3 regions of the Staphylococcus epidermidis genome follow, and region 1 is predicted to be linked to each of the others. Evidence: predicted binding sites of a transcription regulator. Region 1 holds the regulator's gene; each other region holds the start of a gene.

Region 1 (10,783 bases):
TTCTTTTCTAGTTTTGGTCGAAGCCATACCGTATAATGCGTATACTATAGCATCAAAAATCATTGTTTTACCAGATCCAGTTTTACCACTAATTAAAAAGAGTTGATCAGTTTCAACTTGCTCAAAATCAATAGTTTCTTTAATAAAAGGGCCAAAGTTCTCCATAACTATATGTAAAGGCTTCAAATCTTACCCCTCCCTATCCAATATAAAACTTAACAAGTGCTTTATTTTGTCTGATTGAACTTGACTCAGATGTTGATCTGTCATATTTTTATAAAAATTTTCTATAATTGTCTGATCATCTTGTTTTTTGATTTCAACATGGCTAAAATTCTCACTATGATCAAATACTACATTCGATAGTGCTAATATATTGGGATAAATTTGTTTCAGTTTCATCATTGGATCAGTAATATGAGAAACATTCGTTAACTTAAAATGAAAATAATTATTTTTATTTTTTACTTTAATTCTTTCTTGAATAATATCCTCATAATCACCTTCAATAACTTCTAGTTCTCTTAGAGGTTTTAAAGGAACGAAGGTTTCATTTAATAGTTGGTTGTTTTCAATATCAAGAACTCTATATCCTTTAGATTGATTTACTTCAGAGAAAGAGTATTGCAAAATCGAACCGCTATATTTGATAAAAGAGTTATTTATACTAAATGGATGATGTAGGTGCCCGAGCATTACATAATCAAACAACCGAAAAGAATGCATATCAACTGATTCTACTGTTCCAATAGTTAATGGTCTTTCTGAATCTGAAGTTTTACCGCCCTCAATAGTTAAATGACCAATTAATATATTCACCTTATTATTATCTATGGAACTAGACATTTGCTCTAAGCATTCGTTTAATGCTTGTTGATATGTTTCTATTTGCTTATCTTTAAAATAATTTTGTACTTCACTCACAGTTGCGAAAGGTAAAGTGAAAAATTGAACACCACTCAATTCTATTGGATCATCAATATTTTCTAGTTGAGTTCTTATGTAAAGTTGATTATTCTCAAACCATTTAGAGCCATAATTCAATCTTTCCCTACCATCATGGTTACCGCTTATCATGATTATTGGAATTTTAAGTTCTATATTTAGGTATTCAATAGTCTCTTCAAGTAAACCTATCGCTTCTTTACTTGGATATGAGGTATCATACAAATCACCTGCAATTACTATTAAATCTGGCTGTTCTTTCTCCATATGTTGTTTAAACTGAGTTAAAATATATTTTTGATCTTCAAGCAATTGTTTTCCATTTAAAATTTTACCCAGATGCCAATCAGCGGTATGTACAATTTTCATAATTATCCTCCTGATAAGAACGTTTGTTCGTTTTAATTCTATATGCTTTTTTTATCTTTTTCAAGTAAAAAACCACCTATCAAGATAATGATAAGTGGTTAAATATATTACTTAATAAGATTCTTTTGCAATTTTTTATATTTATAAAGCATTGCACATCTCCAAGGTACTATCATACAAAATGCGAGTAAAAAAAACATACCAGCAATTTCACCTGGATCAATTTCGCTACTTATAAATATTTTAATAACTGTTCTTATTATTAATAATGATATTAAAATAATTGGAAATGCTTTAGACCGTTTCATATAAATATTATCATCTTTAACTTCGAATCTAGAAGTCCAGATTAAAACAGTAGAAAACAAAACACCTAATATCAATGATTCTAACATTTCCATACCAGTTAATCGAAAGTATGGTACCACATACATCAATGCACCGGTAGCCATGAAAAATGGTGGTAAGATAATTTTCTTTTCATTGACTGGAAACTGTTGTGCTTTCATTCTTATCACTATAACGACAGCACCCATTAGAAATGCAAATACAATGGAAAAGACTAAATAAGTCAAATTGACACCCTCTTTTGACATAAACTTATTCGCTTAAATAATCATTTGATAGTATATCATTATCACTATAAAATTGACACTTTAAACGTTCAATTTTTAACATTTAAATACATATATAGTATTTAATTCATTACTAGAACATAAAATTAATATATTAATAATAATAAAAAAAGAGCGCTACAGTTATTCGATAAGTTTCTGTAACACTCGTTAATATAATGTCTATGAACCTTACATTTTTTGATTCATATTTTTATTCATCATTGTCATCATTTGATTAATTTTCTTTTGAGATGGTTTTTGTCCCATTTGCATCATCATCATACGTAGCATTTCCTCATTGATAGGTGGATTTTTCTTTAAGTAATCTTTCATATATTTTCTAGCTAATAAGAAACCACCAATTAAACCTGCAATAAGTGCTATAACGATTAGAATAATTGCTACCCAAATTGCCATTGTTTCACCCGCTTTCTTTATCCTTATGCATTTTACTAAATTCGTTCTGTTATTTCAAGACATTCTTGAATAATAACGATTAGTACTCCAATTATTATCATAACAAAGCCAAAGATATTATTAAATTCTATTTTAAAATCTAAAAGGTTACTAACCAAATTTGATGGTTAGTAACCTAAAAAGTTCAACTAAATCATTGTCTAGATTTATAATGAACGGACTTGTTTTAAAATATTTTCTTTAGTGAATCCATACTTTTCAACTACTAAATCTCCAGGAGCACTAGCGCCAAAACTATTTATACCAATGACTTTACCTTCAATTCCAACATATTTATGCCAACCAAGTGGTGATGCCATTTCGATAGCTATACGTTTAGTAACATCAGAAGGTAAAATTGATTCTTTATATTCAGAAGATTGTTGTTCAAATGCGTACCAGTTTGGCATAGAAATAACTCGTACACCTTTACCTTGTTGCTCTAATTCTTTTGCGGCTTCTACAGCTAAATTAACTTCTGATCCAGATGCCAATAATAAATATTCAAGTTGTTGTTCTGTTTCAAAAACAATATATGCGCCTTTTCTCACACCATTTTCAACTGTTTGTTTATCAACATCCAAAGTTGGTAAATTTTGACGAGTTAACACTAATGATGTTGGTGTGTGTTCTGATTCAAGTGCAACTTCCCAAGCTACACGTGTTTCATTACCATCAGCTGGACGAATAACATTCATGTTAGGAATAGCACGAAGACCTGCTAATTGTTCAATAGGTTCGTGTGTAGGGCCATCTTCACCTACAGCAATTGAATCATGAGTAAAGATGAACGTTGAATTGAGTCCCATGATTGATGATAATCGTAAAGCTGGTTTTAGGTAATCACTGAATACAAAGAATGTTGCTGCATATGGATGAAGTCCACCATGTGCTGCCATGCCGTTTATTGCTGCTCCCATTGCAAATTCACGTACACCAAACCATACGTTTTTACCTTCTGGAGTATCTTTATTATAATCTTTAGCTTCTTTAACGTTAGATTTATTTGAACCTGCTAAGTCTGCTGATCCACCAAAGAATGAAGGTACAAACTCGCTTAATTTTTGAATTATTTCTCCTGAATCAGCTCTAGAAGCACCACTGTGATTTAAATCATATTCTGGTAAGGCATCAGCGTAATTATTTGGTAACTTACCACTCATTGCTAATTTAAATTCTTCAGCTAATTCCGGATAGGCTTCACTATAATTTTTAAGCATATTATTCCAAGCCTCTTCATTTTCATTTGCACGTTTTAACATTGTTGATTTAAATATTTCGTATACATCTTCAGGAACATTAAAACGTTTTTCAGGATCTAATCCATATTCTTTAAATGTAAGTGCACGTTCTTCTTCACCAAGTGGGGCACCATGAACTCCATTTGAACCAGCTTTATTAGGAGAACCAAAACCGATAATAGTTTTAACTTCGATAATAGTAGGTCCTTGTTGTGATTTAGCTTGAGTGATTGCATTATCAATCTCATCTAAATCGTTACCATTTTCAACTAGAATATAGTTCCAACCATAGGCTTCGAAACGCTGTTTTGTATCTTCAGAAAATGATTTATCTAAATCTCCATCTAAAGATATATCATTTGAATCATAAAGGACAATTAATTTATCTAACTGATTATGACCTGCAAAAGATGCAGCTTCATGTGAGATACCTTCCATTAAGTCACCATCTGACGCTAATACATAAGTGTAATGATTAACTATATCAAATTGGTCCTTATTAAATTTACCTGCTAAATGACTTTCTGCTAACGCCATCCCTACAGACATGGCAAAACCTTGACCTAATGGACCAGTAGTAACTTCTACGCCATCAGTATGTCTATATTCTGGATGTCCAGGCGTCTTCGAACCCCATTGTCTAAATTGTTTAAGTTCTTCAAGTTCTAAACTACCAGAGACATGTAATAAGCTATACAATAAAGCCGAACCATGACCTGCTGATAGAATAAATCTATCTCTATTAAAAAAATCTTTAGATTGAGGGTTAAAATTAAGGTGGCGCGTCCATAAAGTATACGCCATAGGTGCTGCTCCCATAGGTAATCCAGGGTGTCCTGAATTTGCTTTTTCGATTGCATCAATGCTTAAAGCACGTATCGTATCTATAGCTAATTGATCTTTTTCATTAAACATCGTTGTGTCTTCCCTTCTACAATTAATATCTATTTTTAATTATAACTTATTTTATTTTAAAATGATAAAGAAAAATCAGATAAATTAGATCTAAGGATATAACTGGATTCAAACTATATACGTAGTTTAACTCCCTAAAAGTTAATTAAAAATAAATTATTTCTAAGTAAATCATCAATGACTACGAAAATTTTCAACTTATATATCAATGATGGGTCGAGCTCTATTGTTTTATTTATTGTGTTTCTCTTCTTGTATCTTTTTTAACTTTTCAGGTGTCACATCATTTCCTTCAGGGTCAATGACCTTAGTATTTTCTATCTGTTGCTTAAACCCTTTTCTAAATTCTTCTAAATACTGTCTTCTTAATTTAGTCTGTTCTTTAGCCTCTTCATTGGTTAAGCCATGTTCTTTCTTTTTTCTGGCTAATTCATTTATTCTATCAATATTTAAATTTTCTTTACTCATTTGAAACCTCTTTCTTAATGCATTAAATTTTATTATTGCTATCATAATAATTAACAAATATTCTGTTAGTTTTAATAATACTTATTACTTGAGTAGAATATATCAAAAAAATAAGCATAACCAAATTGTTACGCTCATTTTACAGTAGATAATATGAAAGTTAATTAACTAATGCGAACACAGACTGATCATTCTGTTCGCTATTTTGTTTGTCTTTATAGTTTTGAGTAGTTCCTTGTTGATTATGTTGATGAATCTTGTGGTCAGTCATTTCGTACGTTTGTTCTGATTGAGCACCTTGGTTAACGCTTAAAAAGAAAGTTGAAAAAATAATACAAGATACTATTACTATTGTCATATATGTTAAAAATTTATATTTGTATTTTAAAATCATCCAATATCACTCCTAGAACATTTGTTTGTATAAGTAATTTATCAGAACATAAATTCTGTGTCAACAACATTACGAACAAATGTTTGTTAGAAAATGTAATTAATGATATAATAATCTCAAACAACAATAAGGAGTGCCTATTTATGAGAGAACTCACTAAGCGACAAAGTGAAATATATGATTATATTAAGAAAATTGTTCAAACAAAAGGTTATCCACCAAGTGTTCGAGAAATTGGCGAAGCTGTCGGTTTAGCTTCAAGTTCTACAGTACATGGACATTTATCTAGATTAGAAGAAAAAGGATATATAAGAAGAGATCCTACTAAACCTAGAGCTATCGAGATAGTTAGTGAACAATTAGATGAGGTAAATGTAGAGGAAACAATACATGTTCCGGTTATCGGTAAAGTTACAGCCGGCGTTCCAATTACAGCTGTAGAAAATATAGAAGAATATTTTCCACTACCAGAGCACTTAACTTCAACACATAACAGCGATATATTTATTTTAAATGTAGTTGGGGAAAGTATGATTGAAGCTGGAATATTAGATGGCGACAAAGTAATTGTACGAAGTCAAACTATTGCTGAAAATGGTGATATTATAGTAGCTATGACTGAAGATGAAGAAGCTACTGTTAAACGCTTCTATAAAGAAAAAAATCGTTATAGACTACAACCTGAAAATAGTACTATGGAGCCTATTTACTTAGATAATGTCATTGTAGTAGGTAAAGTAATAGGATTATATAGAGAAATGTAATAAATTTATAATCAATATCTTATTTTTAAGTGTAGGCCTCCTTATATTTTTTATATGGTTTAAAAAACAAATACCCTAGGACAGCAACTGATGTCCTAGGGTTATTTAATATATTAATTTCGATGCCAGTGTTAGTGTTAAGATAACGCTTTTATCAATTTTTTCACTCTAAACCACACCTGTTGCGAGAGAAAAATTCAATACAACTTCTGACCAACCGATTTTGTTTTTTTTTTCTTATCTAATATTTCTTTCACTTTTTCAAGTATATCAGTTTGTTTTTTATTTTTTTGCTTCATATTTATCTACATCCTTACGGACTATATTTACCCATAAGTCATATATATAAACATTTAACTTGTATAATTTTCGGTCCAAAAGGGTTGTCTTCGATCATTGAAATATACACCTACGCCCAAATAATCAAAATGGGTGTTTAAAATATTCTTTCTATGCCCCAATGAATTCATCAAACCTTCATGTGCATAGATACTATTCAATTGTCCATATGCTAAGTTTTCTCCAGCAGCATTAAATTCTATTCCATCTTTTTTTAATCTATCAAAAGGAGAAAGTTTCTTTTGATTTACATGGTCAAAATAATTATGCTTAACCATGTCAACACTATGCTTACGCGCAGTATGAGAAACATCCTTAGAATAATCTAATGTTTTTAAGCCATGCTGTTTTCTTTCAGCATTGACAATGTCAAAATTTTGCAACTCAAAACTCTTTGCAAGTAATTTAGATGGTTTCCCATATTGATATCTTAATCGATTTTCCATTTTCTCACTAACTTGTAATAATGACTTCACACCATTATCTCTGTGCTTATCATAAAATACTGTGGTATAAATATGGTCTTTATGGAAAACATCATATTCATTACTTTTTACATCAAAACCAACTTTCCCTTTTTTTATAACTTGAATCGGGGGCCCATATCTTTCCCTAACAACATCTTTAGGAGTATCATACTTAATTTGAGATTTTGATGAAATAAGATTTTGATTTGTATACAGTGCATTAACATGATTGTTAATATAACTCACCATCAAAAATTGATTATAATCATTTGAATAATATGTGTACCAATTTGTGCCATACACACTCGAAGTCATACGCTTATGTTGTCCCAATTGTGCTTCAACATCTTTTTTAGTCATATTCATCTGTATATTGTTGATTGCAAATTCTTGCTTTTTAGGAATCGCTAATTGAGTATTATCGTCATTTGAATCAGAATCAATCCATCGATTAATTTGATGACGTATATCATTTTGAGCTTTAATCATAAAAGTAGTTTCTTTGACTGGCGTAAAAATAACGATGCAAAGTAAAACTGTAATCAATAAAAGAAATCTTTTAATTGTATTCACCTACTACTTTTTACTAATCTCTATCACCATTAAAGATTGAATTTCTTACTATGACGTAATCAACTGTTCTTAATGACTTCAAGTCCTTTCCTCCTGCATATGAAATTGAACTCTGTAAATCTTGTTCCATTTCAGTAAGGGTATCTTTAAGAGATCCTTTGTGTTCTACAAACATTTTTTTACCTTCAACGTTCTTATGTTCACCTTTTTGATATTCTGAGGCACTACCAAAATATTCTTTATATTTTTTGCCATCTAGCTCGACGGTTTCACCCGGTGATTCCTCGTGGGCAGCAAATAAAGAGCCAATCATTACCATAGTGGCACCAAAACGAATTGATTTGGCTATATCACCGTGGGTTCTTAACCCTCCATCTGCAATAATAGGTTTTCTAGCTGCCTTATTACAAAGATTTAACGCAGAAAGTTGCCAACCTCCTGTACCAAATCCAGTTTTAATTTTAGTAATACATACTCTTCCTGGACCAATACCTACTTTTGTAGCATCTGCACCGGCATTCTCAAGTTCTCTTACTCCTTCAGGCGTCCCAACATTACCAGCTATCACAAAACTATTTGGTAAATGTTTTTTTATATGCTTAATCATATTTATAACTGAATTTGAGTGACCATGAGCAATATCAATTGTTATATATTCTGGTATGAGCGATGAAGAAGCTAATTTTTCAATAAAATTAAATTCGTTTTCTTTAACTCCAACAGAAATAGAAGCAAATAACCCTGCATGATGCATTTTTTTTATAAATGGAATTCTATTTTCTTCATTAAATCTATGCATGATATAAAAATAATCGTTTTCTGCAAACCATTGTGCAAGTTCTTCATTCATGACTGTTTGCATATTTGCTGGAACAACTGGCAATTTAAAAGTACGAGGCCCAAATTTAACCGAAGTATTACACTCAGATCTGCTTTCAACAATACATTTATTGGGAATTAATTGTATATCTTCATAATCAAAAATTTTCATCTTTTTTAACCCCTTACAATAGAATTAATCTTCAAAATGTTTAATGAAAATACGAATAATACCTTTAATTTTGTAAAAATCATTCATATTATTCATCCTTTTTAAATGTACATTGTTTTTCTTCTATTGTAAATGGACCTAAGTAGTAAATTTTTACCAACTAGATTTTTTTACACCTGGAATTTGACCTTTATGCGCATGTTCTCTAAATGCAATTCTAGACATTTCAAATTTACGTAACACACCTCTAGGTCTACCAGTTACTTTACATCTTCTAGTTAATCTAGTTGGAGATGAATCTCTTGGCAACTTTCTTAATGCTTCATAGTCCCCTTTTGCTTTTAATTCTTTACGTAACTCGTAATATTTATTTACTAATTCTTGTCTTTTTTGTTCTTTTGCTATTTTAGATTTCTTCGCCATATATTATAACCTCTTTCTACAAATCGTAATAATTACGTTTTATAGAATAACATATATTTCAAAATATACAAGTGAAAATTCTTCTAAGTACAAACTATAAAAAAAACTCCCCTATGAGTTAAGGAGAGTTTTCGTTTCAAATTGTCGTATTTGAAAGATAAGTAATTATTTTGTTTCACGATGTAACGTATATTTATTTAATCTTGGACAATATTTTTTCATTTCAATGCGTTCAGGATTATTACGTTTATTTTTAGTAGTAATATAGTTACGATCGCCACACTCTGTGCAAGCTAATGTAATATTTACGCGCACGTTAAACACCCTTTCTAATGTTGTTAGGAATTCTTACGATTTAAGATTGTATCATATAATTCAGTGGTAAGCAATCTAAGAATTTTAGATTATTTAAAGTTTTCATATGTTTCGTCTTGATTTGTCTCTAAATCTATTTGATTGATATCAATACCTAAAGCTTTTGCTACACCTTTCCCATATTCTGGATCAGCTTTATAGCAATGGCGAATGTGGCGAACTTTGACATCTTTAGAAACCCCATCCATTGCATTAGCTGTATTTGTGAAGATACGCTCTTTTGCATCTTCAGACTGTAATCTGAATAATTTACCTGGCTGTTCAAAGTAATTGTCATCATCCTGGCGATAATTATATTCATAACCATCACCATCTGTCGGGAATGGTGGCTTCTTGTGTTCAGGCTGTGACTCATATATACCTTGATTATTAGGATAATAATGTGGGCCTCCACCTTGGTTATTATCTAAGAAACGCATTTGTCCATCACGACTAAATGGACATAAGTTCTCAACTCCAACTCCCTTAGGTTGATTGACAGGAATCTGCCAATGATTAACTCCTAAACGATAACGTTGGGCATCTCCATATGAGAATAAACGTCCTTGTAGCATTTTATCTGGTGAATAATCTAACCCAGGAACAATATTTGTAGGCGTAAACGCTGCCTGCTCTACATCAAGAAAATAATTCTCAGGATTACGATTCAATTCAAATTCTCCCACTTCAATCAGTGGATAGTCTTTTTTATACCATACCTTTGTTAAATCAAAAGGATTGTCTGGATGATTTTTAGCTTGTTCCTCTGTCATAACTTGAATGTACATTTTCCATTTTGGATAATCTCCATTTTCGATAGCATTATATAAATCCCTCTGTGAAGAATCTCTATCCATACCTACAATTTTAGCTGCTTCCTCGTCAGTATAGTTTTCAATTCCTTGTTGTGTACGGAAATGATATTTTACCCATACACGTTCACCTTTATCATTATACATAGAATACGTATGAGAACCGAATCCATGCATATTTCGGAATCCTTTTGGCATACCTCTATCTGACATTAATATTGTCACTTGATGCAATGCTTCCGGTAGACCTGTCCAAAAGTCCCAGTTATTTTGTGCACTTCTCATATTTGTACGTGGATCTCGTTTTACAGCACGATTCAAACTAATAAATAGTTTAGGATCTCTAAAGAAGAAAACTGGCGTATTGTTACCTACTAAATCCCAGTTTCCATCTTCAGTGTAGAATTTCAAGGCAAACCCACGTATATCACGTTCTAAATCTGCTGCTCCACGTTCTCCTGAAACAGTAGAAAAACGTGCAAACATCTCTGTTTGTTTTCCGACTTCTGAGAATATTTTCGCATTTGTATATTGTGTGATGTCATTTGTAACTGTGAACGTACCAAATGCACCTGAACCTTTCGCATGCATACGACGTTCAGGAATCACTTCTCTATCGAAGTGAGAAATTTGTTCTAAATAATAAACGTCTTGC
Region 2 (10,783 bases), 590 kb from region 1:
TAAGTCCATTAATATTTTCTAAATGTATTGATTGTGAAGCATCTTCAAATTGATTTGCCGCTATAAAAACGTTTTGATGTTGGACGTGATGATAACTTCTAATATGAATCGCATCTCTTTTCATCTTACCAATAAAAGTATTACCTATCACATTGAAATTCTCACCAGCTTGAGTTTCCATCACTTGTCCTGTAATAGGATCGGCAGCATTTTTACCATCCTTCACTCCAAGAAATCTTATTCCACCATTACAATTTATAAATTTATTTTTTGTAATAAATGTGTCTTTTGACTTTAGAGGAGTTAAAGCATACTCATTTAAATTATCAAAGATGTTTTGATTGATATGAATGTTTTCATAATAGCAGTTATATCTACTGGCATGAGAGCCAATAGCTCTATTCCACGCTTTCATTTTAGGATGATCTGAACAGCCAAAATAACATTTTTCAATGACAACATTTTTCGTAATCGTTCCATCTGTAGTTCCAAATTTAGGAAAAGCACCAGGTACTTGTATGTCCAATTGTACTGCTTCAGAAAAAGAACGATCTCCATCAATATCAAGAAATCCTTTAAATTCACATTCTGATATGTGTAAACCATTGATTCCGCATGCGTCGAGTGCATGCCCTCCAACAATATTTTTGAATGTTACACCTAAAATTTGAATGTCTTCTGCATGTCCCATGCACATGGCTGTATTATTATATGGATATTCGCCTCCATTCATATCAAAAGTTCCTCCTTTAATATAAATGTGACTATTTCCATTATAGCCATGATATAGCTTTAAGCGTCTACCATTTTTTAATAATGCATCTTTCCCTTTTCTTAAAAGTGTTGCACCTTCTTCCAATAACAATGTTGTAGAATCATAAATAACTAAAGCTTTTCTGATATAATAAGTTCCTTTAGGTATATAAACAGTGTGTCTGCCTTTTTTTGCGTAATTTAATGCTTTTTGAATCGCTCTTGTATCCTTATATTTACTTTTTTCTTTTAATCCGAAATCTTTTGCATTGATAAACATGTTATAACTCCTCATATATTTTAAATAATGATTGTGTGCTTAAAGTAAAGTCTATATACTATAATTACATTTCGTTTTAATTATGGTGTATATTTTTACTGCCAATTTAATTTAAACGATTACAAAAGTTTTAGCTTTATATAAATATACCAATCTAACGCTTTTTAAACACATATTGGGAGGCTGTTCTAATGAGTAACAAAGCATTAATCATTGTAGATTACTCTTTTGATTTTATTGACGATAATGGTAAATTAACATGTGGCAAACCTGGACAAGAAATTGAAACTTTTATTACTCAGCGTATAAAAAATTATCATAATAATCAACAGGAAATATTTTTCCTAATGGACTTGCATTATGAAAATGATAAATTTCATCCTGAAAGTAAATTATTCCCCAATCATAATATTCATCAAACACCAGGTCGTGAGTTATATGGCGAGGTAGGTAGATTATACAACTCAATTAAAGACCAAATGAATGTACATTATTTAGATAAAACGAGATACGATTCATTCTACGGTACACCATTAGATAGTTTATTACGTGAAAGACAAATCAATGATATTGAAATTGTGGGTGTTTGCACGGATATTTGTATTTTGCATACCGCTGTTTCAGCATACAATTTAGGTTATAACATCACTATCCCAATTAGAGGCGTAGCATCTTTTAATCAAGATGGTCATCAATGGGCACTCTCCCATTTTAAAAATTCTCTTGGTGCAAAAGTAGAAGATTAAACAACAATCATGATAAAATATGATTAACAATATATGTATAAGGAGATATTGAAAATGACAAAAACTTTTATTTTCGGGCACAAAAATCCAGATACTGATGCTATTTCTTCAGCTTTAATTATGGCTGATTTTGAGCAACAAACTGGTAATACTGAAGCAAAAGCTTATCGTTTAGGTGAAATAAGTGCGGAAACTCAATTTGCACTAGATTATTTTAACGTAGAAGCTCCAGAATTATTAAACGAAGATTTAAAAGGACAAGATGTTATTTTAGTCGACCATAACGAGTTTCAACAAAGTGCAGATACTATTTCAAACGCTACAATTAAACATGTGATAGATCATCACAGAATTTCTAACTTTGAAACAGCTGGCCCTTTATACTATAGAGCAGAACCAGTTGGTTGTAGTGCAACAATTTTATATAAAATGTATAAAGAACGTGGATTTGAAATTAAACCAGAAATCGCTGGACTTATGATTTCAGCTATAATTTCTGATAGTTTATTATTTAAATCACCTACCTGCACAAAAGAAGATGTAGATGCTGCTCAAGCACTTAAAGATATTGCAAATGTTGATTTAGAAGCATATGGTTTAGAAATGTTAAAAGCAGGTGCTTCAACTACAGATAAATCTGCTGAAACACTTGTCAATATGGATGCTAAATCATTCAATATGGGAGATTATGTAACACGTATTGCTCAAGTCAATACTGTAGATATTGATGAAGTTTTAGATCGTAAAGAGGAATTTGAAAAAGTTATGTTAGAAATGAGTGCCAATGAAAAATACGATTTATTCGTTCTTGTAGTTACTGATATTATTAACAGCGATTCTAAAATCCTTGTAGTTGGTGCTGAAAAAGATAAAGTTGGAGAAGCATTTAAAGTACAACTAGATGATGGTATGGCTTTCTTATCTGGCGTTGTATCACGAAAAAAACAAGTTGTTCCTCAAATCACTGAAGTTTTAACTCAATAACTTTAAAAGCATTAAAACTATATTGTTGCCCATGATATATTTTTTCATCCTAGAGTAATTTCTCAGTAGTTGATTGATTTAATAACACATTGATATCAGGTGTTATTAAATTGTTAGTTCTAAATTTCAGGAGTGGACTAAGAATTCGATATGAATTCTATTCCACTCCCTTTTTGTAACTTTTTAAACAAAATTTTTATATTTAAGAAGAAATAATCACTAATCTTTTTATGTTCTCATTTAATATATTCAGGACTATCTCAACCTCTTTACCAAAAAAATAATTTGGAGGTAATTTTATGACAATAATTAGAGATAAATTTAACAATAGTAAAGCTTTTTTTAATACGCATAAAACAAAAAACCTTAAATTTCGAAAACAACAACTTAAATTACTAAGTAAAAATATCAAAAATCATGAAAATGAATTATTAGATGCCTTATATAAAGATTTAGGTAAAAGTAAGGTTGAAGCATACGCAACTGAAATTGGTATGCTTTTGAAAAGCATAAAGCTAATGCGCAAAGAGTTAAAAAATTGGTCGAAAACCAAACAAACGGATACACCACTCTACTTATTCCCTACAAAGAGTTATATTAAAAAAGAACCTTACGGTACGGTGCTTATTATAGGACCATTTAATTATCCGGTTCAATTAGTTTTCGAGCCTCTCATCGGAGCAATAGCTGCCGGAAATACTGCTATAGTTAAACCTTCAGAGTTAACACCTCATGTTGCCATTGTGATCAAGGACATCATTGAAGATACATTTGATGAAGCATACGTTTCTGTTGTTGAAGGTGGTATTGAAGAAACCCAAACGTTATTAAGTCTACCATTTGATTATATGTTCTTTACTGGCAGTGAAAAAGTCGGAAAAATTGTCTATGAAGCTGCAGCAAGAAAATTAATTCCAGTTACTCTTGAACTTGGCGGTAAATCACCTGTCATTGTCGATGATACAGCCAATATCAAAGTAGCGAGTGAACGTATTAGTTTTGGTAAATTTACTAATGCTGGTCAAACATGTGTCGCTCCAGATTATATATTAGTTCAGCGGAAAGTTAAAAATGATTTAATAAAAGCTCTTAAAAAAACAATTACTGAATTTTACGGAGAAAATATTGAAAAAAGCCCTGATTTCGGACGGATTGTTAATCAAAAACACTTTAATCGGTTGAATGACTTGATTCAAATTCATAAAGATAATGTTGTTTTTGGAGGTAATAGTTCTAAAGAAGATTTATATATTGAACCTACTTTATTGGATAACATAACCAATGACAATAAAATCATGAAAGAAGAAATATTCGGTCCCATTTTGCCTATTATTACTTATGATAATTTCGATGAAGTACTTGAAATCATCCAAAGTAAATCAAAACCACTAAGTTTGTATCTTTTTAGCGAAGATGAAAACATGACACATAGAGTGGTTGAAGAATTATCATTTGGGGGCGGTGCAATTAACGATACGTTAATGCATTTAGCTAATCCTAACTTACCTTTCGGTGGTGTAGGTTCTTCAGGCATAGGTCAATATCATGGTAAGTATTCTTTTGATACATTTAGTCATATGAAATCATACACATTTAAATCTACACGTCTAGAATCGAGTTTATTTTTCCCTCCATATAAAGGTAAATTTAAATATATTAAAACCTTCTTCAAGAACTAGTGTTAGTTATCTCCATATGATTTGCCCTTGAGTGATATACAGAGTTTTGTTTTTTTATCTCATAACCACTCAAGGGCTTTTTATATCACTTTTCTATTATTCAAAGACATCTTATAGTAGTACACAAACACCTTCATTTGCTATAGCTTTTTTATCTTTTAATGAAAGTTTACCAGTTATGTTATCACGCTCAAAAATTGAAACTTTTGATTCTCCTTCTTGATGTGCGCAAATTAAATAGTTATCTGATTCAGTTATATTAAAGTCTCTTGGAAAGGCATCGTAACTTGGTTGTATTTCAATACTTCTCAGTGATCTGCCATCTTCTAAAACTTCAAATATAGCAATACTATCATGCCCTCTATTACTTATATATAAGTGCTTCCCATCATGTGATAGTCTCACTGCTGCTAATTTCGATTCCCCGTTAAAGTCACTTGGAATAGTTGAATGTCTCTCTAGCTCAATGAACTTACCGTCTTGGTATTCTGTAACACTCACCTCATTTGATAGCTCGTGAACGATATACGCGTGTCGTCCATCATTACTAAAAGCGATGTGGCGAGGCCCGTCTGAATTTTTGAATTGAGAAACTGCATATTGTTTTAAACCATCCTCACCAAATTTGTATGTTACAACTCTATCTGTACCTAAATCAGTAGCTACAACATACTTATGATCAGGTGTTTCATTTAAAAAATGAACATGTGATGAATCTTGTCTTTCATGTGAGCCAGTTGGAAATTCATGCTCAAGTTCTTCTATTAATTTCTCTATTGCTCCCGTAATTGGATTTAATTTATAAATCCTTGCAAGTCCTGCACCATAAACCGCTTCAAATAAATATTTACCATTACTAGACACTTGAATGTAACAACCAGTTCCCTGTTTTGATGCTAGACATTTATTAATTAATTCCAGTTGTCCATCTTCTTTAATACTAAAACTAGCTACACCACATTCTTCACCTTCTTTAGTAATCGCATATAAAAACGATTCATTACGAGTAAGATAAGTTGACGCTTCAATTTCATAACCAGTTTCTAACGCTTCAATAACTCCTGTTTCGTCATTTAGTTTGAAGCGATATATACCTTTACCACTCTTTTTAGTATAAGAACCTATATAACCTAATGTCATACCAAAACCTCCATAAAATCATTAATCATTGATTCAATTTTACCTTTAAGTATGTTTAATTTACAACGAAAAGTCATTTTACTTATTAACTTACTACTTATGATAACGAAATCAAATTAGAAATTACTTCGATCATACTAAAACATCACGAACAATTATATTGCCAAAAACTTTATATTGAAAAACAGAACAAATGTTCGTATAATGAAACTATAAGGATTGAGGTGATTGAATAATGAAAGATATATTTAATGAAATGGATTACCGTAATATACCACGAGACATGCTAGATAAAAATATTCCTACCGGTCGTGGTATGGTTAAATGGGCACAAATGGTTATATGTACTAATCTCATAAAAAAATCTAATTTAATAGGGTTCAAACATAATATATATGTAAATTATGTTTGAACCCTATATCTATTTATTTTTTACTAATATCATTTAAAATGGCTCGCAATTCTTCAATTTCTTTGTTATTTAATTCTTCATTTTTCGCAAAATTTAGCACTAAACTTTTCATGTCCCCTCCATACAGTTTATTAAGAAAGGTTTTAGCAGTTTTCATTTTAATATCGTCTTCTTTAATATTTGATGAGTAAAAATAAATATTCTCTGATTTGTATCGTTTTATAATCTCTTTTTTATATAGTCTTGTGATTAATGTTCTAATCGTTTTATCGCTAACTTCTTTATATTTTTGAATTTCAACTACAATTTCATTAGCTGATACTGATTTTTTATCCCATATTATATTCATAACATCCCATTCAGCCATAGATATTTCAACTTGCTTATTGGCCATTTAAAACACCCATTTCTTTTAATATTTTTTCACTGATTAATTCAGCATTTTTCCCAGACGGGTTTCCATCTGATAAATGTGTAGCAAAATAATACTTATCATGATTAGTAATTACGTAACCTACAAACCACCCATTATTATACTTCCCGTTTACTATACCTGTACCTGTTTTCCCATACAGTTCATACTTTTCATTTTTCTTAATCAATAATGAAGAAGATAATTGATTCTTTGCTTTTTTACTAAAATGGTTTTTTTGTTCCATCATATTTTTAAAAACTATTACTTGTTCAAGATTAGATATTTTCAAACTATCTTCCATCCAATAGCTTTTATAACTTCCCAAATTTTCATTACCATAATTTAATTGCTTGAGTTGAGCCGCAATATAGTTCTTTGGTATTTGATTACTAATACGTTCGAAGTACCAATTAACTGAATTTTGCATTGCTGTATTTAAATCTTGTTCCTTATTCCAAGACTCGAAAGGATAATGTTTATGATTCCATGACATACGTGAATTTTTATCACTTATGATATGACGGTCAAGTCCAAACATCGCTAAATAAATTTTATAAGTTGAATCAGGAGAATATCTTTTTCTACTTTCTTTTTCATTATAAATATAGTATTTGTCTTTCTTCATGCTGTACATGACGAAAGATCCACTATTTGAACCAAAATTTTTACTTTCATCTAAAATTTGGTGATCGTTCTGTAAGGGCTTTTTATAATTATAATCAGTTATGGATTGTCCCATCAAAAACTGGCTTTGAATTACTATGAGCAAAAAAGTAAAAATACAAATAAAAATTGGAATTAATTTAGACTGTTTTTTCAAATTGGCTTCTTTTATATTAATTAATCTTCTTTTGAGTAATGACTTTTTACCATTAAATGAATGGCTTAATATATTTTTATTAAAAAATGGAATATTTAATACGGAGTCCATAATAGATTCCGCATAAGTTTTAAATTCATTTTTGTTAATATTATTAAGAACAAATCTATCGGCTTCTACTTCATTGTCATGAATTATCTTTCTTTTTACAATATGTATTAATGGATTGTAACTCATAACAATAGAGAAGATATTAAAGATAATTAAATGTAAAGTATCTCTATTTTTAGCATGAGCATATTCGTGCAGTATTATATATTTTAGTCTTTTATCAATTACACTTTTAAAATATGAACTAGGAATCAAAATAATATATTTCCCATACCAAAAAGTTATTGGAGATTGAATAGTCTCTGCTTTTCGAATCACAATACTTTTTTTATATTGATGGTTGAAAAGTATCGTATCTACTTTATTTTTTTCATTTTCGTTTAGATAAAGTGACTGTTTCTTTAAATATTTAAGATATAATAAGGATTTCAAAAATTTAAAACTTAAAATAATAACTAAAACTATCCAAACAACTGTGCAGATATTATCAATTGAATCCCAATTAAACTTATGGATATCTGTTGTGAACTCTTGAATAGGTTTGGTGGTATTTATGTTATGGTTCAAGTCGTGTGACTTACTTTCAACTGTGGGCGCTTGATTATTCACATTATTAAATTTTATAAAAGAGAATTTAATTGGGATAAAAGGTATTAATCCAGCAAGCACAGTTAGATACCAAACTTTATAATTTAAACTATAATTAAAATAGCGTTTTAATATGTACTTAAAAAATACTAACAATAGAAATATAAAACAAAAGCTTACTACGCTCGTTATTAGTAATTTAGCCATTTTGACACCTTCTTTCAAATATTTATAATAAACTATTGACACAAATATTACAAATGTAATATTATTTATTCATAAAAATTATATTTGTAATATTGGAGGGTTTATTTTGAAAAAGTTAATATTTTTAATTGCAATTGCTTTAGTTTTAAGTGCATGTAATTCAAACAGTCCACATGCCAAAGAGTTAAATGATTTAGAAAAAAAATATAATGCTCATATTGGTGTTTATGCTTTAGATACTAAAAGTGGTAAGGAAGTAAAATTTAATTCAGATAAGAGATTTGCCTATGCTTCGACTTCAAAAGCGATAAATAGTGCTATTTTGTTAGAACAAGTACCTTATAATAAGTTAAATAAAAAAATACATATTAACAAAGATGATATAGTTGCTTATTCTCCTATTTTAGAAAAATATGTAGGAAAAGATATCACTTTAAAAGAACTTATTGAGGCTTCAATGACATATAGTGATAATACAGCAAACAATAAAATTATAAAAGAAATCGGTGGGAACAAAAAAGTTAAACAACGTCTAAAAGGACTAGGAGATAAAGTAACAAATCCAGTTAGATATGAGATAGAATTAAATTACTATTCACCAAAGAGCAAAAAAGATACTTCAACACCTGCTGCTTTCGGTAAGACTTTAAATAAACTTATCGCAAATGGAAAATTAAGCAAAGAAAACAAAAAATTCTTACTTGATTTAATGTTAAATAATAAAAGCGGAGATACTTTAATTAAAGACGGTGTTTCAAAAGACTGTAAGGTTGCTGATAAAAGTGGTCAAGCAATAACATATGCTTCTAGAAATGATGTTGCTTTTGTTTATCCTAAGGGCCAATCTGAACCTATTGTTTTAGTCATTTTTACGAATAAAGACAATAAAAGTGATAAGCCAAATGATAAGTTGATAAGTGAAACCGCCAAGAGTGTAATGAAGGAATTTTAATATTCTAAATGCATAATAAATACTGATATAATTCTATCTTTCATAAAAATTCATAATATCGTAGAACATATATATTATTTATAATTATATATGTTCTATTTTTTGTGTTCACATTAATTTTAAAAGAGAAAATACCATTAACATACCTAACATTATAATTCCAGTAACTATAGTTATAAAATCTCGATAATCTTACTCAGCTTTTCTATCTAGAAAATAACTTATTTTGAATTAATTAATCACCTTAACAAATTATATAATCCTTGCCGAAAAAGAACATACGTTCTATAATGATGATGAGGTGGTTAACATGATTCCAAATCCTAATGCGCCAGATGAATATAAATATGAAACTGATTATAGAAAAATACCAAGAAAATATTTAAAACCTAAAATCCCTCAAGGGCGGGGAAAAATCAAATGGCAAGCTTTTGCGACTCTCCCAAAACAGTTTGAAATTTTAGAGCAAATCATAATGAATCAAGATAAAGTTGAAAAACCATTGCTAACATATGATTCATTAGATAATTTAGATCAGATTTTCCAAATAAAAATTAGAAATGATGAGTTATGTACAATCACATATTGGGAAGACGGTAACATTTCAAAATATACGGGAAAAATTTTAAAAAAGGATGAAATTGGTAATACATTTTCCTTTTCTGATACTAACAATAATATATATAATTTAAATAATACTAACGTTTGTAGTATCACTTAGCACTATTTAAACTTTTTAAAAGCTTAAATAGTGTTCTTATAATTACCTTTTTCGAAATACTTCTAGCAAAATCATTATAAGTATGATACTGATATTAAATATATTATTTTTATCACTGAAAAAAATTTCTACTACTTGGAAAATTGATAAAAGACTTATTATTAACAAAAGTTTATTTAATTTTTCGCTTCTTTCTTCTTCCTTATATGACTGCTCCAATTCAATTAGTGATAATTCTTCTTTGTTTAATTCTTCAATATACTGAGGAGATTTAAAATCATTATTATTCTTTAGATACAAATATAAATATAAACTAGGTAAAAGCTCTGTTCTATAAATAATTGCAATAGATCTCTTGAAATTTAGTATCCATTGTCTAAAATATAGGGCTTCTTTTTTTCCATTTAAATTATATTGTTGATACCCATACAATTGTAATTCATTTAACATAGTTTCTAAGAAAAAGAAATTAGCAGAACTACTGAAATAAATTGCCATTTGAGAACATTGTTCTAAAACATCTCCTTCTTGCTCATTCATCCAAACTACAAAAATTGATGCTTTATTCAAGAAATTTATATAATTATCGCTATAACCATCTTGCCTAAAATGTTTACTTTTTCCTTCAAATGAAAAAATAGGCGCATTTACTAACCACTCTTGAATTTTCACATCCTCATAAAAAGGATCATCAGTAAATTCATTTTCATTAGCTAAATAATAAACTTCAAAGTCCATATTTTTAGATACTTTATATTCAAAAATATCCTTACTATTATTTTTTATAATTCTATTAATTTGCCTAGAAACATCTCTAATATTTTTACCATGTCTATTGCCATACAATTGATACTGTCTTTGTCTATTATTATTTTCTTGATTAATTAGAGGATATATCGTATCTTTTACATATGAGAAAGTACTATACAAGTCGCTTCCAAAGTCTATACTCTCTAAATCTTCAATGATTTCTAC
Region 3 (10,783 bases), 480 kb from region 1:
CATGATTTCCTATGGTTATTCCTGGTAATATTGTCGTATTTGCACCTATTAAAGTGTAATCGCCTATAATGACTTTTCCTACTCTCCACTCATCAACAAGTACTTCGTGAGTTAATATTGTTGTATTATAACCAATGACTGTATTCTTGCCAACCGAAATGTATTCTGGATAAAACAAATCAGGCAACACTTTATATGCAAATGAAGTATGATTCCCGACATCCATTTTTAAAAGCTTTTTATATATTTTATTTTTAAGTTTCATACTAGGAACAAATCTTGCAATTTCTATAATCAACGTTTGCTTTAGCACTTTTACGAATTTAATTTTTCTATATATATGCCATAAAGGATTCACTTGATGATGCTTCTCTTTACTTAATCTTCTCAAAATAATCACTTAGCCTTTTTAATCGGCCATGTTAATGGTCCTGAATTTTCATATTTTATTGGTTGGTATTTAACTCTTCTATAAATTACGAATATCACACTAATCATAATAAGCACGACAGAAACAAGTTGCGCGACACGTATATGACTCGTAAGCATCAAACTATCGGTTCTCATCGCCTCAACGAAAAAGCGCCCTACAGAATACCAAATAAGATAACCAAAGAATGTCTCTCCAAGTTTTAGACGTTTCCTTAAAGTAATTAAAATGACAAAACCTATTACATCCCAAATAGACTCATATAGAAACGTCGGGTGGTAATATTGGCCTTCAATATACATATTTCTAATAATAAAGTCTGGCAAATGTAAATGTTCTAGAAAAGCTCTAGATACTGGACCTCCATGCGCTTCATGATTCATAAAGTTTCCCCAGCGTCCTATCCCTTGAGCTAAAATAATACTTGGTGCCACAATATCTCCTATTTGAAACGGATGTAGATTTTTGATTTTACAAACAATAATCCCAGAGATAAGTCCACCAATTAAGCCACCATGTATGGCAATACCACCATGCCAAATTTTTGGTATCTCACTCAAGTGATTCATGTAATATGGCCATTGAAATGTAACAAAGTATATTCTCGCAACTATGAATCCAACAATCGCGCTATAAAATATAATATCGATTAAGGTGTCTTTATGTAATCCAACCTGTTTCAATGCTGCTTGTGCAATGAAGTATCCAAGTAAGATACCACAAGCAATAATAATTCCATACCATCGAACTTGGATTGGTCCCAAGCTAAAGGCAACAGGATCGATATATCCTAATGTTATATTCATGTGTGTTACTCCTCACTTTTATGACTATTTCGAACGATTTCTTCATTAAGTCTCTCATTAAATTCAACTGCTGTATTAATACCCATGATATTAAGACGATAATTCATAGCAGCTACTTCAATAATTACTGCTACATTACGCCCTGGTCTAACTGGTATCGTTTTTTTAGTGATTTCCGTATCAAGAATTTTCAATGTTTCTTCATTAAGACCTACACGATCGTATAATTTATTCTTATTCCAATTTTCTAAATTAATATTTAATCGAATTTGTTTTTCAGTTAATATTGATCCTGCTCCAAACAAAGTCATAACATTAATGATTCCGAGACCACGAATCTCTAGCAAATGTTCGATAAGTTTAGGCGGTTTCCCTACAAGTTCATCCTTAGTAATTTCTTTGATTTCTACATTATCATCAGCCACTAATCTATGGCCTCGTTTGACTAATTCTAATGCAGTTTCACTTTTCCCAATGCCAGAATCTCCTGTAATTAGTACACCTACACCGTAAACATCAACAAGTACACCGTGCAAAGAAGTAGTTTTCGCGAGTTCATGTTCGAGAAATGTCGTTAACCTACTCATTAAACTCGTTGTGGCATCTTTCGCAACAATAATTGGTGTATGCGTTTCTTGAGATGCTTGTATAAGTTCTTCGGGTGGTTCTAACCCACGTGTAACAATAATCGCTGGAGTTTCAGGTCGGCATAATTTTCTCATTCTTCCTTTCTTCTCTTCATCTGGAAGTAAATTATAAAATGATAACTCCGTTGTCCCTAATAATTGAATACGGTCTGAAGCATAATGTGAAAAATATCCAGCCATTTCTAAACCTGGACGTGAAATATCTGTGTTTTTAATTGGTCTATCTAAACCTTCTTCACCAGTAAGTAATTCTAAATTTAACGTATTAACTAATCTATCTGTTGTTAACATGCATTCACCTCAAATTTCATAAGCCATTCGTATCTTCCTTTTCTATTATCATATCAAAAATCAACACATGTTTTATATTAAAATGATGATTTAAAATTTTAAAAGTTTCTTAAATCATTACTGTTTTAAGACAAACTAGATTTTATCTCCATTTTACAATCGAGTAGTTGACTGATTGAGTTAAAAAATATACCTTAAATAATAATCTAAATCGAATTTCAAATAACTATTTGATGATTTATGCTCAAATTAATGAAATTAATTTAATATAAAAAGCTCTAAGATTCTTTGTGTAAAAGTCATCTTAAAGCTTTTTAAGTTAATCTATCATTTTATTACTAGTCATACACCTTACTATTCAACGCTGTCTCTCTCTAATACTGGTTTTAAGTATTGACCAGTGTAAGACCCTTTATTTTGAGCAATCTCTTCAGGTGTACCAGTTGCGATGATTGTTCCTCCACCTTCACCGCCTTCTGGACCTAAATCAATAATATGATCAGCCGTTTTAATAACATCAAGATTGTGTTCGATAATAACGACCGTATCACCATTTTCCACTATACGATTCAATACCTTTAATAAACGACTTATATCGTCGACATGTAATCCTGTAGTTGGTTCATCAAGAATATAAATAGAACGCCCCGTTGAACGTTTGTGCAATTCTGATGCGAGTTTTACACGTTGCGCTTCGCCACCAGATAATGTAGTAGCTTGTTGACCTAAAGTAATGTACCCCAACCCAACATCTACAAGTGTTTGTAATTTACGTTTAATCTTAGGAATATTTTCAAAGAAATGCGTAGCTTCTTCAACAGTCATTTCTAATACATCCGCAATATTTTTACCTTTGTATGTTACCTCTAAAGTCTCACGATTATAGCGTTTACCATCACATACTTCACAAGGTACATAGACATCTGGTAAAAAATGCATTTCAATTTTTATAATTCCATCACCTTTACAAGCTTCACATCGTCCACCTTTGACATTAAAACTAAATCTACCTTTTTGATAACCTCGTATTTTAGCTTCATTCGTTTGTGCAAAGACATCTCTTATGTCATCAAAGACACCAGTGTATGTGGCTGGGTTAGAACGTGGTGTTCTACCTATTGGCGATTGATCAATATCAATGATTTTATCTAATTGATCAATTCCTTTAATTTCATCAAAATTCCCAGGTTTCACTTTAGATTTATTAATTTTTTGAGCTAATGCTTTATATAAAATTTCATTGACGAGTGAACTTTTACCAGAACCTGACACACCTGTAACAACAGTTAAGACAGATAGTGGGAAGTCTACATTTACATTTTTCAAATTATTACTTTTAGCACCTTTAATTTGAATCTTTCTATCGGTGATTTCTCGTCTGTATTCAGGGACTTCAATTCGTTTTTTTCCACTTAAATATTGACCAGTTAAGGATTTTTTATCTTTCATTACTTTATTAGGGGTACCACTTGAGACAACCTCTCCACCGTGGTTACCAGCTCCCGGACCCACATCAACTAAATAATCAGCTGCTCTCATAGTATCATCGTCATGTTCAACGACAATAAGTGTATTACCTAAATCACGCATTTCTTTTAAAGTATTAATTAATCTATCATTATCTCTTTGATGTAATCCAATAGAAGGTTCATCTAAAACATATAGTACTCCGGTTAATCGTGAACCAATTTGTGTTGCTAAACGAATACGTTGTGCTTCCCCTCCAGATAAAGTCCCTGATGAGCGATCTAAAGTCAAATATTCCAAACCAACATTATTTAAAAATGATAATCTTGAAATAATCTCTTTTAAAATTTGATCTGCAATCGATTTATCTTGGTCGCTTAATTTTAAATTTTCGAAATAATAAAGCGCGTTTTTAATTGAATATTCAACGACTTCACCTATATTATAGTCGCCTACGTATACAGATAACGCTTCTTTGCTTAAGCGTTTGCCATGACAAGTTTCACACGGTAACTCTGTCATATATTTACTCATCATTTCGCGTGTATATTCAGAGGGAGATTCATGGTAACGACGGTCAATGTTAGGTACCACACCTTCAAAAACCATTTTACGTTTACGAGTACCACCATTTCGTTGCGTGAAAGTAAATTCAATTTCTTTTTCTCCAGAACCATTCATAAGTATATTTTTTTGTCTATCAGTCAATTTTTTATATGGCTTATCCATATTAATTTTGTAGACTTCACATACACGTTTTAATAAAGTTGGATAAAAATCCGAACTTGTTGGTTCCCATGGTTCAATTGCACCTTCATTTAAAGTTTTATTTTTATCAGGAATGACTAAATCTAGGTCTACTTTTAGTTTTTGACCTAAACCATCACAAGTTGGACACGCACCAAACGGACTGTTGAAACTAAACATTCTAGGTTCTAATTCACCAATAGAGAAACCACATATAGGACATGCGTGGTTCTCAGAGAATTTAAGTTCTTCTCCATTAATAACGTCAACTGTTAAATTACCTTCAGCAAGTTCAAGTGCTGTCTCAATAGAGTCCGCTAAACGCGTCTCAATGCCATCTTTAACTACAAGTCTATCAACAACAACTTCAATTGTGTGATTTTTATTTTTATCCAATTGAGGCACTTCATTTACATCGACGATTTCATCATCAACACGTAAACGCACATATCCTTTCTTACCTATATCTTCAATTAATTTTTCATGATTTCCTTTTCTATGTGATATAACTGGAGCAAGTAATTGAATTTTTGTACGTTCTTCCAATTCTAAAATACGATCAACCATTTGTTGAACAGTTTGTGATTCAATTTCTATACCGTGATAAGGACAGTACGGTTTACCGACACGCGCATATAATAATCGAATATAATCATAGATTTCAGTCACAGTGGCAACGGTAGAACGTGGGTTTTTACTTGTCGTCTTCTGATCAATAGATATTGCTGGTGACAAACCTTCAATGGTATCTACATCAGGTTTGTCCATTTGTCCTAAAAATTGTCGCGCATATGCACTTAACGATTCCACATAACGTCGTTGACCTTCAGCATAAATAGTATCGAACGCTAACGAAGATTTACCTGAGCCTGAAAGTCCAGTCATGACAATCAACTTGTTTTTAGGTAATTCAATATCTACTCCTTTTAAATTATGTGCTCGTGCACCTTTTACTACAATTGACGGTCCTTTCATTTAATCGTCACCCTTCTGCTTTTAATTCAAATAACATATCTCTTAACTCTGTTGCTTTTTCGAAATCTAAATCTTTGGCTGCTTTTTTCATTTCTTTTTCTATATTTTCTATTGTTTTTTGACGTTCTTTCTTTGTCATTTTCTTAGGTAATTCAGTTTGTTGTTGTTGATTTGTCTCATCGCTCTCCACAGTAGCACTAATGACGTCGTGAATCTTTTTGTTAATTGTTTTCGGCGTGATGCCATGTTCTTTGTTATGAGCAATTTGTATTTCTCTACGTCTTTGTGTTTCATCTATTGCATATTGCATAGAATCTGTAATTTTATCCGCATACATAATGACTTCTCCTTTGTCATTACGTGCTGCTCGCCCAATAGTTTGAATAAGAGATCTATCAGAACGTAAGAAGCCTTCCTTATCTGCATCTAAAATTACAACTAAAGATACTTCAGGTATATCTATACCCTCTCTCAGCAGATTGATCCCAACTATTGCGTCGTAAGTACCCATACGTAAGTCTCGAATAATTTCTATTCGTTCTAATGTTTTAATTTCTGAGTGTAAATAATTAACTTTAATCCCCGCTTCTTTCATATATGTAGTTAAATCTTCACTCATTTTTTTAGTAAGTGTTGTCACAAGTACACGTTCATCTTTGTCAACGCGATCTTGGATTTCACTTAAAAGATCATCGATTTGATTCTCAGTTGGACGCACATCAATTTTAGGATCAAGTAAACCAGTAGGTCGTATAATTTGTTCAACCATTTCATCTGTATGTTCTAACTCATATGGGCCTGGTGTAGCTGAAACATAAACAAGTTGTTTTGTTTTTTCTTCAAATTCTTCAAATTTTAATGGTCGGTTATCCAACGCACTTGGCAAACGAAATCCATGGTCTATTAATACTTGTTTACGAGCTCTATCCCCATTGTACATACCACGAATTTGAGGTAACGTAACGTGAGACTCATCAATCATGACAAGCCAATCATCTCCAAAATAATCAAGCAATGTATATGGTGTTGAACCTAATGGTCTTAAAGTTAAGTGAACAGAATAATTTTCAATACCTGAACAAAAGCCCATTTCTCTCATCATTTCTAAATCGTAGTTAGTACGTTGTTCTAACCTTTGAGCTTCTAATAATTTATTCTCATCACGTAATTCTTTTAGTCTCTCTTCTAATTCTTTTTCTATACGTTCAATAGCTACTTTCATTTTCTCTTCACGAGTAACGAAGTGTGAAGCAGGGAAAATTGTAAAATGTTCACGTTCTCGAATTACTTCACCAGTTAAATAGTTAACTTCTCTGATGCGATCAATTTCATCTCCAAAAAATTCTACGCGAATACACATTTCTTCTCTAGAAGCTGGGAATATTTCAACAACATCTCCACGCACTCTAAATGTACCACGTTGAAAATCTATGTCATTACGTGAGTATTGTACATCAACTAACTTTCTCAACAATTCGCTTCGTTCCATCTCCATACCAACACGTACACTAACAACCAAATTTTTATATTCTTCCGGATTACCTAAACCATAGATACAACTAACACTTGCGATAATAATGACATCATCACGTTCAAATAAAGAACTTGTAGCAGAATGTCGTAGTTGGTCAATTTCATCGTTAATGGAGGCGTCTTTTTCAATAAAAGTATCTGTTGAAGGCACGTATGCTTCAGGTTGATAGTAGTCGTAATAACTAACGAAATATTCAACTCTATTTTCTGGGAAAAATTCTTTAAATTCACTATATAGTTGACCTGCTAATGTCTTGTTATGTGCAATAATAAGTGTAGGTTTACCAACCTCTTTAATTACGTTACTCATAGTAAAAGTTTTACCTGTCCCAGTTGCACCTAATAAGGTTTGATGACGTTTCCTTTCATTTACGCCATCCACAATTTTTTGTATCGCTTGTGGCTGATCACCTTGTGGCTCAAATTCAGACTTTAACTTAAATGGAACATGTTCTACCATTCCAAAATACGCCTCCTAATATTGTTATCATTTATAAAGATTTTACACATCTCAAATCAATTACTTTTTCATGAATATCATTTTCTATTTTAACAAATTCTATAAGAACAATACAAACATTTGTTCGCTTGTGAAATATAACATTTATAATGCTTATTCTAAAACAAGAGCTCTAAGATGATTTCTTATGTAAGAAATTGTCTTAGAGCTTTATTTATCAGTAATGTATGATGTGCGATGTTTTTCTTAAACGTACAATCAAATACATATTATATACACACTGCACTTTAAAATCTTTCGCTTTTATATTCACAATGTATCAATTATTATGTTCTAGCTATTAAAATATTTACTATTTAATATTTAGTTATTAATGTTTACACCATGGATTACTTAATATTCAAAATACTATAAACATCAATTTAAAGTAAAAAATGAGCAATAATGATGATTCAACAATTTTAAAATAAAATCATAATCACTATTATTACAGTTCAATGTAATAATAAATCAAAAAAACAAATACTTCAAAATTTTTGTTTGAACAAACGCATTCTTAAGAATCATTTTGGTTCTTATGAAATTCAAGTTGATCAATTATTAAATAACCAGCTAATAAACTTGTCACATCTATAAAAATAATCCATTCGTTGTGAAAGAATCCTTTATAAACTGATGCCCCTATTATTACCAGTGTGACTAATGTACCAATCCATTTACTTCTAGTCACCACACTAAACAGCACAACTAATATACAAGGAAAGAAGGCCGCACAAACATACCAAATCATTATCGTCACCCATTTCTTCTGTTTAGAATTGACATTGTTGTTTCACGTAATTCAGTTCGAGGAATAAAGTTTTCTGTGAGCATTTCAGGTATAACATTTTCAATAAAATCTTTTACAGATTCTAAGTGATCAAATTGTATAATAGTTTCTAAACTCATTTCATATATTTCAAAAAATAGTGGCTCAGGATTACGTTTTTGTATTTCTCCAAATGTTTCATACAATAAATCAATTTTATCAGCAACAGATAGAATTTGACCTTCTAGAGAATCATCTTTACCTTCTTGTAAACGTTCACGATACACGTGCTGATATTGTGTTGGTATCTCCTCTTTGATAAACGTATCGACCATTTCTTCTTCAACTTGGGAGAATAAATGTTTTAATTCCTTACTTGCGTATTTTACCGGTGTTTTGATATCACCTGTAAACACTTCAGCAAAGTCGTGGTTGAGTGACTTTTCATAGAGACTCTTCCAATCGATTTTATTTCCATGATATTCTTCGACAGTAGCCATATATTGCGCAATTTTAGTTACTTTAAAAGAATGAGCTGCGACATTGTGTTCAAAATATTTAAATTTACCTGGTAATCTTATTAATTTTTCTAAATCTGATAGTCTTTTAAAATATTGATGCATTCCCATAATAAGACACCTCCTTAATATTAAAATTAGTCTATATTCTTATTGTTATTATATCAATCAATATTATTATTGAAAGTAAATTATCATGTAAATCATTTCTATTTTATTACAAAAGAAAAAGTAGAATAATGAATTCATTTTGAACTCACTATTCTACTCTAATACGTAATTTATGGGTAAAACATGTTGATATATATGGAGGTGTTGTTCAACCAACATGATTTTCAATTTAATTGTCTAGAACGTTTATATAACATAAGAGACAATTATACGCGCAGTTCATTCACACTTTGAATATAAATAGCCATTTAGTGAATGTAATTATATGAATTAGGGTTGCTAATAGTTCTGTAAGATTTTACGTTAACGCCACCATTCCAGTTCATTTCCGAAACAGTTACAGAACCATTAGAATTGATTGATTCAACAACGCCAACATGTCCATAAGCACCAGCCCCATTTTGACCCGGACCACTTTGGAATACAGCACCAACCTCAGGTGTGTGATCTACATTAAAGCCAGCCTGATTAGCTGAATATGCCCAGTTACTAGCGTTGCCCCATAGACTTCCAATTGGTTTCCCTAGCTCAGCTCGACGATCGAATGCATAATAAGTACATTGACCAGTAGTGTATAAATTACCTGAGTTAGATACACTTCTTAGACCATCATAGGCGTTTGACACAGAGTATGTATCAGTTGATTCACTATCATAATTATCATAAGTAGTGTTGGAAGTATCAGTTGATACATTATTATATCCTACTGGAATGTAGTTAGTTTCATAATTTACGAATGTGTTTGTGTTATTAAATTGTTCAAATGCAGTTTCAGATACTACAATTTCATCTCCCGGAAAAATAAGAGGTTCTACACCAGGATTTAATGCATAAAGCTCTTCTAAAGAAAGATTATGTTCTAAAGCAATTTTATATAAACTATCTCCAGGTTTTACAATGTAAATACCTAAGTTTGATTGATTTGTAATTACATCACCCGTTGCATATGTGTCTAGTTGCGACGTCTCAGATTCTTGTGCGTTAGCTGCAGTGTTGATTGCAATAAAAGCTGCAATCGAACTTAACGTTACAGTTAGCGTTTTTTTCATCTAGTTGTCATTCCTTTGCTAGTTGATTATTAATTCACAAATTTAATATAGCACAATCAAATGAAGCTAAGGGTATTGTTATATTGATGTAATATAATAGTTAAGAAGTGTATTTTTACATCTAGAGGTGATTATCTACTCCACTAGTTCCTAACCTTATGATGTACAGGTCAAATTAAAGTCATTCTCGTATAAGATTGAATTTACTACGGTAACATTAGAAAATGCAGACTACATATAAAGTAAATATAACTTTAAAAATTAACTCCCTATTCTGTCTGCTTAATGAAAAATACGCATAATCATTGATAAATCAAATAATGATTATGCGTATATCAATTATACGTCTCGACTATCCATTTCTTTTCTTAAATAAGCTTCTATGAATGGGCCTATTTCTCCATCCATAACAGCGTCTACTTTACCAGTTTCTTCATTCGTACGATGATCTTTAATCATTGAATATGGATGAAAGACGTAAGAACGAATCTGACTTCCCCATCCAATGTCTTTTTGTTCGCCTCGAATTTCAGCCATTTCTTGCTCTTGCTCTTCTAACTTTAATTGATAAAGTTTGGACTTCAACATTTTCATTGCAGCTTCTCTATTTTTTATTTGAGATCGTTCATTTTGGTTGTTGACTACAATACCTGTAGGGTGATGTGTAATTCTAATTGCAGACTCAGTTTTGTTAATATGTTGTCCACCAGCGCCTGAAGCTCTAAAAGTATCCACTGTGATATCATCTGGGTTAATCTCAATTTCAATTTCATCATTATTAAAATCAGGAATAACATCACATGATGCAAAAGAAGTATGGCGTCTACCAGATGAATCGAAAGGTGAAATTCTAACTAAACGATGAACACCCTTTTCTGCCT

The links. Region 1 encodes LexA, which represses DNA repair genes until DNA is damaged. Its sites were predicted from a motif close to CGAACATATGTTCG; they were not measured.
Region 2: a site for LexA is predicted at 9,361-9,374, ahead of FNL83_RS04480 (YolD-like family protein). Genes of this name have one in related genera too.
Region 3: a site for LexA is predicted at 7,470-7,483, ahead of uvrB (excinuclease ABC subunit UvrB). Genes of this name have one in related genera too.

Annotation. Positions count from the first base shown of each region.
Region 1 is NZ_AP019721.1:1,501,832-1,512,614, forward strand. Features, by position in the region: gene sbcC (exonuclease subunit SbcC) at 1-186, opposite strand, end outside; gene sbcD (exonuclease subunit SbcD) at 190-1,314, opposite strand; gene FNL83_RS07335 (CcdC family protein) at 1,422-1,889, opposite strand; gene FNL83_RS07340 (YneF family protein) at 2,121-2,348, opposite strand; gene tkt (transketolase) at 2,555-4,543, opposite strand; gene FNL83_RS07350 (DUF896 domain-containing protein) at 4,775-5,011, opposite strand; gene sosA (DNA damage-induced cell division inhibitor SosA) at 5,172-5,405, opposite strand; gene lexA (transcriptional repressor LexA) at 5,549-6,169, shown strand; gene FNL83_RS07370 (CAP domain-containing protein) at 6,523-7,548, opposite strand; gene guaC (GMP reductase) at 7,562-8,539, opposite strand; gene rpsN (30S ribosomal protein S14) at 8,693-8,962, opposite strand; gene rpmG (50S ribosomal protein L33) at 9,128-9,277, opposite strand; gene FNL83_RS07390 (catalase) at 9,367-10,783, opposite strand, start outside.
Region 2 is NZ_AP019721.1:907,746-918,528, reverse strand. Features, by position in the region: gene FNL83_RS04525 (glycosyl hydrolase family 28-related protein) at 1-1,033, opposite strand, end outside; gene FNL83_RS04520 (cysteine hydrolase family protein) at 1,225-1,779, shown strand; gene FNL83_RS04515 (manganese-dependent inorganic pyrophosphatase) at 1,834-2,763, shown strand; gene FNL83_RS04510 (aldehyde dehydrogenase) at 3,063-4,442, shown strand; gene pglS (6-phosphogluconolactonase) at 4,554-5,582, opposite strand; gene FNL83_RS04500 (hypothetical protein) at 5,839-5,994, shown strand; gene blaI (penicillinase repressor BlaI) at 6,008-6,388, opposite strand; gene blaR1 (beta-lactam sensor/signal transducer BlaR1) at 6,378-8,135, opposite strand; gene blaZ (penicillin-hydrolyzing class A beta-lactamase BlaZ) at 8,242-9,087, shown strand; gene FNL83_RS04480 (YolD-like family protein) at 9,398-9,808, shown strand; gene FNL83_RS04475 (hypothetical protein) at 9,851-10,783, opposite strand, start outside.
Region 3 is NZ_AP019721.1:1,985,313-1,996,095, forward strand. Features, by position in the region: gene FNL83_RS09735 (acyltransferase) at 1-391, opposite strand, end outside; gene lgt (prolipoprotein diacylglyceryl transferase) at 397-1,236, opposite strand; gene hprK (HPr(Ser) kinase/phosphatase) at 1,242-2,174, opposite strand; gene uvrA (excinuclease ABC subunit UvrA) at 2,529-5,363, opposite strand; gene uvrB (excinuclease ABC subunit UvrB) at 5,371-7,356, opposite strand; gene FNL83_RS09765 (CsbA family protein) at 7,913-8,146, opposite strand; gene FNL83_RS09770 (YfbR-like 5'-deoxynucleotidase) at 8,152-8,793, opposite strand; gene FNL83_RS09775 (COG3942 and LysM peptidoglycan-binding domain-containing protein) at 9,102-9,902, opposite strand; one part of gene prfB (peptide chain release factor 2) at 10,242-10,783, opposite strand, start outside.